4 regions of the Desulfobaculum bizertense DSM 18034 genome follow, and region 3 is predicted to be linked to each of the others. Evidence: predicted binding sites of a transcription regulator. Region 3 holds the regulator's gene; each other region holds the start of a gene.

Region 1 (3,131 bases), on a different contig from region 3:
GCCCCTTGACCCCGCCCAAGGACGAGGCCCTTGGGAATCCCGCTTTCGCCCGAAAAAAAGGGGCCGAAATGTGATGAGAGCTACGCTCTCCTCTCCATTTCGGCCCCTTTTTTTCGGCCTAATTAACTGGACGTGTGTTCTTTTTCTTTGCGCTCCAACCCTTTCTTTCTGAACGCCCGCGTTCAGAAAAAAATGGTGGCGAACGAACACACGGGAAAGAGAAAGAAGCCGCTTTAGGCAGCCCCATTAAGTTTAAAAGCCGTGCAAGCGAAGCTTGAACGGCTTTTAAACTCGATGAGGATACGTAAGGGAATCATTCCCTTACGCGGGGGCTTGGGGGCTGGCCCCCAATCTTCTTCCACTCTTTCCCTCTATGATTTTCACAAAACCTATACCTTTTGAGAAAAAATTGGTTCAACGACACAGGCTGTGCTATGCTGTTGCAAAAGGTCCTAAATGGTATTTTGTAACATTATTCTTGAAAGCTCTAAGGCTTTAGTGACAGTGGGGTCGAATGATGGCTGAAATTGGATACGTCAGGGTGAGCACTGTAGGACAGAACACTGCTCGCCAGCTTGATGGACTAGAATTGGATGAACTTTTTGAGGAGAAAGCGAGCGCAACGACAAGGCATCGCCCGAAACTGGAGGAATGCCTTCGATACGTGCGTAAGGGAGACACGCTACACGTCCATTCTATTGACCGGCTGGCGAGAAACCTTGGGGATCTGCTCCACGTGCTCGAGCTATTGCTGAAAAAACAGGTGACAGTTGAATTCCATAAAGAACACTTGCGCTTTGATACTGGCGAGAGTCCATTCCAGACCCTCCAGCTTCAAATCATTGGGGCTGTAGCACAGTTCGAGCGAGAAATTATCCGAGAGCGCCAAAGAGAAGGGATCGCGAAGGCGCAGGCATCGGGAAAGCATTGTGGCCGCCGCCCTAAACTTTCAGCCAAGCAAAAGGAAGAGCTGAAAAGGCGCTGCGCAGATGGAGAAAAAAAAGCCGCACTAGCGGAAGAGTACGGCGTCAGCCGACAGACTGTGTATAGAATACTTACGGAAGAGGGGAGGGAAGAGGGATGAGGAAAAGTGTGTCATCCCTCTTCGAAAAAATTGGACGCTATCAATTATTTGTAGCAGACAGCTGCAACAGAATTTTTGTGTGAACCACTTATAATTTTTCTGCTGTACGTCAGGTAGGTGATGACCCCTTTTTCAAAGTCTATAAAACGAACAACCTTTACACTTTTAAACAGAAAGGATGCCCGTTGGCGGAAGACTTCGGCTCCCTGCTTGAGCTTCCGAAGTTCGTTTTCATTAACCTGCCCTGTAAGTACGCAGGTAATTGAAGAACTTGCTTTATCTTCTTCTACACCCAGAGCCCCCTTGATGCCTCCTTTTACCGCACGAGATAAATAGCATGTAATTTGTGGGATATCTGGATCATCAAAAGCAAATATTTTGATTTTATGATTTGGACCAAGGAATTTCCATTCTGTGGAGACTTCCCCAATGGTTCTGGTTTCTTGAGCTAAACTCATTGCAGGAAAGCAGAGAAAAACCAGCACCATAAAAATACATATATTCTTGCGCATAACACCTCTTTGTTCTTGTCTAAAAAGTCTTGAGACATGAACATGATCCATTCCAGAACACAAGATTTTGCATCTCCTGGCAGTGATTTTTTGCATGCATGCAATTGCATGATTTCGCATGTTTTGCACAGCATATCAAAAAATAATTCAATAAAAACAATGTATTAAAAATTTTATCTCATGGCATCGTCCTTGCTGAAAGGCCGTTAGCTGCCTGCTCGTGTTTTTTGCACGGTGGGCAGTCAAAACTGTCAAAAGGATTGATCATGAAAAAAGTTCTTACCACCTGCCCGTACTGTGGCTCAGGCTGCACGTTTTATCTGTTGGTCGAAGACGGCACCATCAGAGGCGTGGAGCCAAACAAGGAGAATTCTGTCAACAATGGTTCTCTGTGTTGCAAAGGCCATTTTGGATATGACTTCGTCCACCACAAGAGCCGCCTCAAGACTCCGCTTGTTCGCAAAAACGGAAAGCTTGTCGAGGCAAGCTGGGAAGAAGCCTATGCCGTCATTGCCAAGCGTCTTGGAGCCATAAAGAAAGACTTCGGTCCTGACAGCATCGCGGGATTCAGCTCTGCCCGCTGCTCCAACGAAGAAAATTTCCTCATGCAAAAATTTATGCGCGCAGCTATCGGCACCAACAATGTCGACCACTGCGCGCGTCTCTGACACGCTCCAACTGTGGCCGGTCTGGCCACCGCTTTTGGTAACGGGTCTATGACAAACTCTATCGGCGAACTCGACGACATGGGTTCCCGAGACTGCATTCTTGCTATCGGCACCAACACCACCGAGTGCCACCCAATTATCGGACTTGGTATGGTCCGCGCTGCCGAGCGTGGAGCGCAGCTCATTGTGGCTGACCCACGGGCCATTACTCTGACTCAGCACGCTACTCTGTGGCTTCGCCTCAAGCCCGGAACTGACGCCGCACTCATCAACGGCATTTCCCATGTGCTTATTCAGGAAGGACTCATCGACAAAGAGTTCATTGCAAAACGCACTGAAAATTTTGACGCATTCCAGGCAACAGTTCTGGCCTATACCCCGGAAGTCGTTGAAGCCATTACAACTGTTCCTGCTGCAAAAATTCGTGAAGCAGCACGAATTATTGGCCGCTCAAGCAACATGGCGCTCTATTACACCATGGGCATCACTCAGCACACCAGTGGCGTTGACAATGTCTTGTCCACTGCCAACCTTTCTATGCTGACTGGTAATATTGGCAAACCCAAGGGTGGCGTGAACCCGCTGCGAGGCCAAAACAATGTACAGGGTTCCTGTGACATGGGCGCACTACCTGACAAACTGACTGATTACTTGCCTGTTGCTGACAAAAAAGTCCGTGCCCGTTTTGAAAAAGCATGGGGTGTCACAATTCCGGGGCACAAGGGACTGACTATCCCTCGCGTGCTTGATGGCATCAGCGAAGACAAGGTGAAGGCGCTCTTTGTCTTTGGTGAAAACCCAATGCGAAGCGATCCGGACATTTCACACGTCAAACACTGCCTTGAGCATCTGGACTTCCTTCTTGTG
Region 2 (3,131 bases), on a different contig from region 3:
CAGAATTTCGACGTCGTCTTTTTGGATGTCCGCCTGCCGGATGGAAATGGACTGGATGCCCTGGGTGAAATCAAGGCACTGGAAGATTCTCCGGAGGTTATCATTCTGACGGGGCAGGGCGACCCTGATGGAGCGGAACTCGCTATCCAGGGTGGCGTTTGGGACTATCTGGTGAAGCCGACGCCTATCAAGCAGACAATGCTCAGCGTGCAGCGGGCATTGAAATATCGTGAAGAGAAGCGGGCAGAATCGCCTGTTGTCGCGATGAACCTTGATAACATGATTGGCTACAGCTCTGGAATGCACCGGATTTTTGACCTGATGGCGCAGTCGGCCCGCTCGCTGTCTGCGACTCTCATCACAGGCGAAACCGGAACTGGTAAGGAGCTGACGGCCCGAACCATTCACGAAAACAGTGGGCGTCGGACAGGGCGCTTTGTGGTTCTGGACTGTGCATCGCTGACGGAAACTCTTGTTGAGAGCACGCTTTTTGGTCATCGCCGTGGCGCCTTTACGGGGGCGGACAAAGACCGGACTGGTCTTATCAAGATGGCGGATGGTGGCACACTGTTTCTTGATGAAATTGGTGAACTGCCACTGAATGTGCAGAAATCATTTTTGCGTGTTCTTCAGGAAAAGCGTTTTCGTCCGGTTGGCTCCCTGCAGGAGGAGACCAGCGACTTTCGTTTGATTGCTGCCACGAATCGAAATTTGGAAAATCGGGTGCACGAGGGCAAGTTCCGGGAAGATTTACTCTTTCGGCTCAAGACCATTGCGATCGAACTTCCGCCGCTGCGAGAGCGTATTGAAGACATTAAACCCTTGTCTCTACACCACATAACGCGGCTGTGTGAACAGTATAAAGTTCCTGTAAAGGGCTTTGGGTCCGATTTCTTCGAGGTACTTGGGTCCTACCGGTGGCCTGGAAACGTACGTGAGTTATTTAATGTCCTCGAAAGAGCTTTTGTTGCATCTGGCCAGGAAAAAACGCTGTATGCAATGCATCTTCCGCAGGACATCCGCATTAAGGTTGCCAAGGCAACCCTGGGAGAAGCCCGCGAAGATGGCGCAGCAGAGGGTCCCCAAAGCCCTCTGGAGCAGGAAGCTCGTTCTGCAGCTGCCGGACTGGAAAGTCTCATGACCGGAGACCTTCCTGACTTGCGGATGTTTAAGTCGCTGATGGAAAAGCAGTACCTCCAGACGCTTATTGAGCGCTGTGACGGTGACCTGAATCAGATTCTAAGAATCTCAGGCCTGTCTCGCTCGCACTACTATGCGCTTCTCAAGAAGTCTGGGCTTTCAGCAAAGTAATTTTTGCGGTATGTCTTGTTTTCAGGATTTTGACTTTTCTGTCTGAGAAAAAAGATTCTCTTAGAAAACAAGCTATTAATCGTGTTTTTGTATGGAATATTGCGATATTCATCAAAAAAGTTGCGAGAAGACTATACGAAACTGGTGATTGTCGTTAAAGGGACAGATGGGAGCTGATTGTTTGAATAAACAGTTCTCGCTCCTCAATTTTATTCTGTCCTGAAAAACGGACACGGTGCGGTACCAATTGGCGTTGAATTTCGGTTTTACGTCACTTTCACCAGTTTTATAGGGTAAAACACATAGGCTCGATTGAGGCACGATACTTGCTTATCTGGGAACGCTTTTCCCAGGAATACAGTTCCCGTGTCTGGATTTTGTCTCGGTAACTGTTTCATGAATCTTTAAGGAGAAGGATTTATGCCTAAACACATGAAGACCATGGACGGCAACAACGCAGCTGCATATATTGCTTATGCACTGTCCGACTGTGCCGCCATTTACCCCATCACCCCTTCGTCCACCATGGGCGAAGTCGCTGATACTTGGGCTGCCAAAGGTCAGAAAAACATTTTTGACCAGGTTGTCAGCATCAAGCAGCTTCAGTCTGAGGCTGGTGCAGCAGGCGCTGTTCACGGTTCTCTGGCTGCTGGCGCTCTGACCACGACTTTTACGGCTTCTCAGGGCCTGCTGCTCATGATCCCGAACATGTACAAGATCGCTGGTGAGCTGCTCCCCGGTGTCTTCCATGTTTCCGCTCGTGCTCTCGCTGGTCACGCTCTGTCCATCTTCGGCGACCACGCCGACGTTATGGCTTGCCGTCAGACCGGTTTCGCTCTGCTCGCATCCAATTCCGTTCAGGAAGCAATGGACATGGCTCTCGTTGCTCACCTGTCCGCTCTTGATAGCAGCGTGCCGTTCGTCCACTTCTTCGACGGATTCCGTACCTCCCACGAAATTCAGAAGATTGAAGTCATCGACTACGAAGACATCAAGAAAGTCGTGAACTGGGAAGCAATCGAAACCTTCCATGCCCGCGGTGCTAACCCCGAGCATCCTGAGGTTCGTGGTACTGCCCAGAACCCCGATATTTACTTCCAGGGCCGTGAGGCTTGCAACTCTTTCTACGCAGAGCTGCCCTCCATCGTCCTCGAAAACATGAAGAAGGTCGAGTCCATCACTGGTCGCCGCTACCGTCTCTTTGACTACGTTGGTCATCCTGAGGCTGAGCGCGTTATCATTTCCATGGGTTCCTCCTGCGAAGCTATCGAAGAAGTTATCAACCACATGGTTGCTGACGGCGAGCGTGTCGGTCTTGTTAAAGTCCGCCTCTTCCGCCCCTGGTCTTCCGAAGCTATCCTTTCCGTTATCCCGGCTACCACACAGACCATCACCGTCCTCGACCGCACCAAGGAGCCTGGCGCTCTCGGCGATCCGCTGTACGAAGATGTCTGCACCGCATTCATGGAACGCGGCGACATGCCTACCATCGTTGCCGGTCGTTACGGCCTCGGTTCCAAGGAGTTCACTCCTGGCATGATCAAGGCTGTGTTCAACAACATGATGGTTGCTCAGCCGAAGAATCACTTCACCGTTGGTATCAACGATGACGTGACTCACACCTCCCTTGAGGTTGTTGAGGACGTGAATACCACCCCCGAAGGCACTGTTCAGTGCAAGTTCTGGGGTCTTGGTTCCGACGGTACTGTCGGCGCTAACAAGTCCGCTATTAAAATCATTGGTGACAACACCGACATGTATGCTCAGGGTTACTTTGCATACGACTCCAAGAAGTCCGGCGGTATCACCATTTCTCATCT
Region 3 (3,131 bases):
CGCATGGGCATGAGCTATTTGCCGCAGGAAAGCTCTGTGTTTAAGAAATTGAGCGTGCGCCAGAATTTGGAAATCATTTTGGAGCAGAGCGGGCTTTCGCGCAGCGAACAGAAGAAGCGGGCAGATTCTTTGCTCGATGAACTCGGCATTACCCGTTTGAGTCCTCAGAAGGCAATGCACCTGTCTGGTGGCGAGCGCCGCAGACTTGAAATTGCCCGAGCCTTGATTCTGAACCCCAAGTTCATGCTGCTTGACGAACCTTTTGCAGGTATTGACCCCATTGCAGTCGATGATATTCAGGGAATTGTTCGTTCTCTGAAAGAACGAGGCATTGGTGTTCTGATCTCTGACCATAACGTTCGGGAAACCCTCAGAATATGCGACAGGGCTTATCTTGTCTATGAAGGTTCGATAATTTTAAGTGGTACTCCCGAAGAAATTTGTGCCAATCCCCGCGCCCGGCGGGTCTACCTTGGCGAAGGCTTTTCTCTTTAATGCCTTGCATACGTTGATTTTTACCTTCCATACAAAATCCTTGCCATCCTGAGTTGCAAGCTTGTTCTGGATGTGGCATGGTTTAGGTGCGGCTGGGGAATTCCCTTGCCGCACCAAGTTCTTGAGCTTTGTTCAATAACTTTTCTTTTCTTCAGGAGAAGGTTCCTGGAGGAAAGGTACCTGTCACCTCCTCAGCAAAGATGTAGTAGCGATGGCATTGGAACTCAGACAACAACTCAAGCTCTCCCAGCAGCTGGTGATGACACCTCAGCTTCAGCAGGCAATCAAACTGCTGCAGCTCTCTCGTTTTGAGCTTGTCGATATGGTTCAAAAAGAGCTTTTGGAAAATCCACTTCTTGATGAAGCTCAACCCGAACCCAGTCAGGAAAAAGCAGAGGAAGCTCAGGACGCAACAACGGCTGAGCATACCGAAAACAGTGAAGCAATGGCAGACTCGGTTACAGACCAGGCCGCCATGCAAAACGCCGACTGGGAAAATTACCTTGGTGAATTTTCCAGCACTGCCCGGCAGTCTGCTGGGCGGGATAGCGAAATCCCTGAAGAGGGGATGTCTTTTGAGAACAGACTGTCTGTTTCTCCCTCCCTCGCGAGCCACCTTGAGTGGCAGCTCCATCTCTCCAGCCTGAGCAAGGCAGAAATTCAGATTGGCGAAGCAATTATTGGGAATCTTGATTCTCAGGGCTATTTTAAGGCCGATCTGGAAGACGTTGCTCAGGAAGCAGACTGTGCGTTTGAGGACGTGGAACCCGTCCTCAAACTTATGCAGCAGTTTGACCCCGTTGGGGTTGCTGCGCGTGACCCGCGCGAGTGTCTGCTCGTCCAGCTGGAATTCTATGAGTATGATGACCCAATCTTATTGGGCATTGTTCAGGATCACCTCGAAGATATCGAGAAGCGCCGCTTTAAGCCGCTTGCCAGAAAGTTTCGGATTAGCCTTGAAGAACTCAAGGAATATTTGGACATTCTCAAGACTCTGGACCCTATGCCGGGTGCTGCCTACGGAAGTGGGGACACGCAGTATATTAGCCCTGATGTTTACGTCTATGAATATGAGGATGATTTTATTATTGTCCTGAATGAGGATGGATTGCCTCAGCTCACGGTAAATGAATTTTACCTTGATACAATTCATAGTGATCGCAATGCCTGCAACAAAGAATACGTTCAGGAGCGTTTCCGCTCTGCGCAGTGGCTGATGAAAAGCCTGTATCAGCGTCAGCGAACCTTGTATAAGGTTATGGAAAGTATTCTGCGTTTCCAGCATGAATTCTTTGAGAAGGGCGTGACGCATCTGAAGCCGCTTATTCTGAAAGATGTTGCTGATGACATTGGCATGCACGAATCGACGATTAGCCGCATTACGACCAGTAAATATGTTTCAACGCCGCATGGCCTGTTTGAGCTGAAGTTCTTCTTTAACAGTGCCCTGGGGCTTGATGATGGAAGTCAGGTTGGCTCTGAGAGTGTAAAAGCACAGATCAAGAGCCTCATTGGCGACGAAAATCCCAAGAAACCTCTGTCTGATGAAAAAATCGCAGAGATTCTTAAAGAGCGTCTGGAGATTAATATTGCCCGGAGAACTGTAGCAAAATACCGCAGCTCTCTTGGGATCGCCTCTTCTTCAAAACGGAAACAGATTTTCTAGGAGTTTGAGGCGAGGTCTTTCTTTTCTGTAGGAATATTCGTACACTGTTTTTAACGCTGTAATCTTCATAGCTCTTCAAGGAGTTTAGTATGAACATTAGCCTCACGTTTAAGAACTTCGAACCTTCCCCTCATCTGAGAAAGTATGCAAACAAGCGTTTTGGAAAGCTCTTGAAGTTTGACAAGACCGCTAACGCCGAACTGAACATAACTCTTGAAGTCGAAAAATTTCGCCATATCGTCGATGCAACGCTGACTGGCGACAACATGAATATCAGCGCCACGGAGAAGTCCGAGGACATGTATCAGAGCATTGATCTGGCCGTAGACAAGATGAACGCTCAGGTCCGGAAGCTGCGCGAAAAGAGCAAAGATCGCTACCGTCGAGGCGAAGGCCTCGTCCGTATGGATGTGGTGAGTTTTGCCGATGCGGCTCACAGCGAACCGCCAACTATTGTGGAAACGGACTCCTATCCTCCAAAGCCAATGGCTGTGGAGGAGGCTGCAATGCAGCTGGATTCCCTTCAGTTTGAATTTCTTGTCTTCCTGAATGCCGAGACCGAGCGCCCGAATGTGATTTATCGGCGCAAGGACGGCAATTACGGTTTGATTGATCCTGGGACGGACTAATGAAGCTTGGTGACTTTCTTTCGAAAGAACTGATTATACCTGAACTTTCGGCCAGAACCAAAAAGGCGGTTCTGGCCGAACTTGTGGCTGCGGTACATTCCGTACAGCCTGAACTTGATGAAACCCATGTGCTGGATGTGCTTCTCGAACGGGAAGCGCTGGGTACAACTGGTATTGGCGACGGTATCGCCATTCCGCATGGGAAAATTGCCGAGCTTGAAAGTGTTCTTGTTGTGGTCGGCCGCTCCGCAGAAGGAGTTGAGTTTGATGCGCTGGACTTTGAGCCGTGTAAAATTTTCTTCCTTGTATTGGCGCCAGAAAAAGTTGCAGGAGTTCATTTG
Region 4 (3,131 bases), on a different contig from region 3:
ACATTGAGCCGGAACCAGAGATCCTGTCGAAAGCTGCCTTCTGAGACCATGTCTTCCAGAGAACGATGGGTGGCAGAAATAATTCTGATGTCGACCTGACGGGATTCTGTGCCGCCAACACGAACAAAGCGACGGCTTTGTAGAACGCGCAAAAGTCGTACTTGGGCAGAGAGCGGAAGTTCTCCAATCTCGTCGAGGAAAAGCGTTCCTCCGTCTGCCTGTTCAAAAACACCTTTCTTGGTTGAAGACGCGCCAGTAAACGCCCCCTTCTCATGTCCAAACAGCTCTGAATCGATGAGCGAATCCGGAATGGCTCCACAGTTTACCTTAATGAATGGCCCGGTTGCCCGCGGAGAACTGTTGTGGATGGCATTGGCAATGACTTCCTTTCCGACCCCCGTTTCACCAAGCAGAAGAACTGTATTGGAAAGTCCCGCAACCTGCGCCACACGCATCATGACCTGTTGGAGTCCGCCACGGCTGCCAATGATTGCACCGTCTCTGGAGCCGCCAGAAAGCTGTTCGCGAAGGTACTGGTTTTCCTGGCTGAGCTGCGTGTTGGTTTTGCGCAGGTTGAGTTGCCGCAGGGCAAAAGCCGTTGCCAGAGCAAAGGGCTTGTGAAGCAGTTTGAGCAGGGCACCGTGCTCGCTGGAAAAGCGGTTGAGACCATGTGCATAGAGACCAACGACACCAAGATGTTTGCCGTTGATGTTGAGGCGCATGAGCAGAATGGAGATGCGGCCTTTGAAGACAGAGCCTGCAACCCGGCTGGTCGTGGGGTCTTCGGTGATGTCATTAATGATTCGGATACGTGGGCGGTGAGGAGACTCTAGGGCCGCACACATTTCATCAGTAATAGGCACCACCGTGTCCATTGCTGTGCTTTCTGTTTCGTCTGCACGGGCAATGAAGCGGATGGCTTTGCGCTTCGGCTGAAAAATATTGATGTAGATGCCATCTGCCGGGATGTGCTGTTTGAGAAAATCAAGGCACTGAAACAGGGCCTTGTCTATGTCCAGACTGCCGCAGATGCGGAGCGTGGCCTGTCGGAAAAAAATATTTGTGTCCATAACTGTCGGTGGTGTAAAATTTTGGGATATGTCGCAGTAGTGTGAAATATCGCGGCTGTCAATTGCGATATTTCGCAGTTACAGAGAGAACGAAAACTTAAGCTGTTGAATTTATTCATTGTGAATGCTGGCACGATTTCTGCCTATGGGAAGAGGCCGTTTGTCATGGGGCGAGCGGGAATGAGTAGAGATCGCGAAGTATTTTCGCAAGGAAGGAGCTTTCAGTAGATATGAAAGAGACCGAAAAAAAACGTTCTGCACATGCTGGCTCAGTAAAGTCTCGCCGCGAAGTGCTGCGCACCGGAGCGCTTCTGGCTGGTGGCCTTGCTGTGGGCGCACTTTCTGGCTGCACCGGTGGAGAGAATAAAAACGACCTCCCAGTTGAAAAGTCACGTGCTCCCCTTGGCCGGTGGGATAAGGAATACGACGTTATTGTTGTTGGCAGTGGCTTTGCCGGAATGGCCGCAGCTATCGAAGCCCGCAAAACAGGCGCGTCTGTTCTCGTTGTGGACAAGATGCCCGTGTTTGGCGGCAACTCGACGATTAACGGTGGAGCTTTCGCTGTTGCTGGTTCTCCCCTTCAGGAAAAGGAAGGCGTGAAGGACTCCGTTGATCTGATGGTTCAGGACATGCTGAAAGCTGGCCGTGGTCTGAATCACATGGGGCTTTTGAAAATCGTCGCCGCAGGTACTCGTGGTGCGTACGAGTTCACTCTGGAACACGGCGTGAAGTTTAAGCCTTTCCTCCAGCACTTTGGTGGGCACAGCGTTCCCCGGACGCTCCAGACCACAATCAGCTCTGGTGCTGGCATTGTTCGCCCCTTGCGCAAAAGTGCGGCGAATCTTGGCGTTGCGTTCCGCAACCGCTGCAAATTTGAAGACTTCATTCTGGACGAAAATGACGCCGTGATCGGTATCCGCGTCAAAGATCGCTATGAATTCCCAAACGAAGAGTCTGGTGAATTCCGCGAGTTCCGCGCCAAACGTGGTGTTGTCATGTGTTCTGGTGGCTTCTCGCAGGACCGCCGTTTCCGCATGATGCAGAACCCTCGTCTTGATGAGCGTGTGGACAGCACAAATCACCCCGGTGCAACCGCCGAAAGCATGCAGGCCATGTTTGGGGTTGGTGCTTCTCCGGTTCAGATTGATCTTATTCAGCTTGGCCCCTGGTCTTCTCCTGATGAGAAGGGCTTTGGCATGGTGTCCCAGTTCAACACCATTGCAGGTTTCCCGATGGGCATCATGGTCGACGTTCGTACTGGCAAGCGCTTTGTGAACGAACTCGGTGACCGAAAGGAACGTGCAGAGGCTATTTTGACCAGACAGGACGAAACAGGAAAGCCTGTGTATCCCGTGGTGTTCTGTACGGCCAAAGGCGCAGAAAAGGCACAGACCCTGAAGGCGTGCCTGAAATATAATGTCGCCTGGAAATTTGATACGATTGCCGACTTGGCCAAGCACTTCGGAATGCCTGTTGAAGGGCTGGAAGAGCAGGTCGCGATGTACAACGAGGCTGTGAAAACAGGTGAAGACAAGCAGTTCGGCAAGCCTATGGGCCGCGCTATTCCGCTTGATAAGGCACCGTTTTACGCTGTGCGTTGCTGGCCAAAGGTCCATTACACAATGGGCGGCGTCGAAATTGATACGCACGGGCATGTCATGCACATGCGAACAGGCAAGCCCATTGAGGGCCTGTTTGCTGCGGGCGAGGTCACTGGTGGTCCTCACGGCGCAAGCCGTCTGGGCAGCTGCGCAGTTGCAGAAACACTGGTTATTGGCCGAATCGCAGGTAGAAATGCAGGAAAGCGTTCCGCATAACTGAGCCGTGCTTGCGGGGGAGGGGCTTCCTGAAGTCTCCGCTGGCAGAATTGAGGCTGGGTCGGAATGAAAAAAAGAATGAGAGGATTGACGATGAGACAGACATGTTTTCGTAAGATTATGGCTACCGTTTTGTGTGTAGCCGCCATGCAGCTTTTGAGCTGTGCCGCCTGGGCAGCACAGAAGACTGTGACACTTGATGGACAGAATCTGAAGCTGGATCAGCTTATTGATATTGCAGAAG

What was found. The regulator sigma-54, encoded in region 3, starts transcription at its own class of promoters, with help from an activator protein. The targets are predictions, from matches to a motif close to CTGGCACGGNNNNTGCTT.
Region 1: a site for sigma-54 is predicted at 1,777-1,794, ahead of fdhF (formate dehydrogenase subunit alpha). Genes of this name have one in related genera too.
Region 2: a site for sigma-54 is predicted at 1,626-1,643, ahead of nifJ (pyruvate:ferredoxin (flavodoxin) oxidoreductase). Genes of this name have one in related genera too.
Region 4: a site for sigma-54 is predicted at 1,198-1,215, ahead of B5D23_RS04165 (flavocytochrome c). Genes of this name have one in related genera too.

What each region holds. Positions count from the first base shown of each region.
Region 1 is NZ_FUYA01000012.1:38,236-41,366, reverse strand. Features, by position in the region: gene B5D23_RS13990 (recombinase family protein) at 515-1,084, shown strand; gene B5D23_RS13985 (CreA family protein) at 1,129-1,596, opposite strand; gene fdhF (formate dehydrogenase subunit alpha) at 1,863-3,131, shown strand, end outside.
Region 2 is NZ_FUYA01000001.1:346,419-349,549, forward strand. Features, by position in the region: gene B5D23_RS01620 (sigma-54-dependent transcriptional regulator) at 1-1,311, shown strand, start outside; gene nifJ (pyruvate:ferredoxin (flavodoxin) oxidoreductase) at 1,732-3,131, shown strand, end outside.
Region 3 is NZ_FUYA01000004.1:240,495-243,625, reverse strand. Features, by position in the region: gene lptB (LPS export ABC transporter ATP-binding protein) at 1-495, shown strand, start outside; gene rpoN (RNA polymerase factor sigma-54) at 707-2,161, shown strand; gene hpf (ribosome hibernation-promoting factor, HPF/YfiA family) at 2,251-2,790, shown strand; gene B5D23_RS07790 (PTS sugar transporter subunit IIA) at 2,790-3,131, shown strand, end outside.
Region 4 is NZ_FUYA01000002.1:274,115-277,245, forward strand. Features, by position in the region: gene B5D23_RS04160 (sigma 54-interacting transcriptional regulator) at 1-1,070, opposite strand, end outside; gene B5D23_RS04165 (flavocytochrome c) at 1,301-2,887, shown strand; gene B5D23_RS04170 (HAL/PAL/TAL family ammonia-lyase) at 2,981-3,131, shown strand, end outside.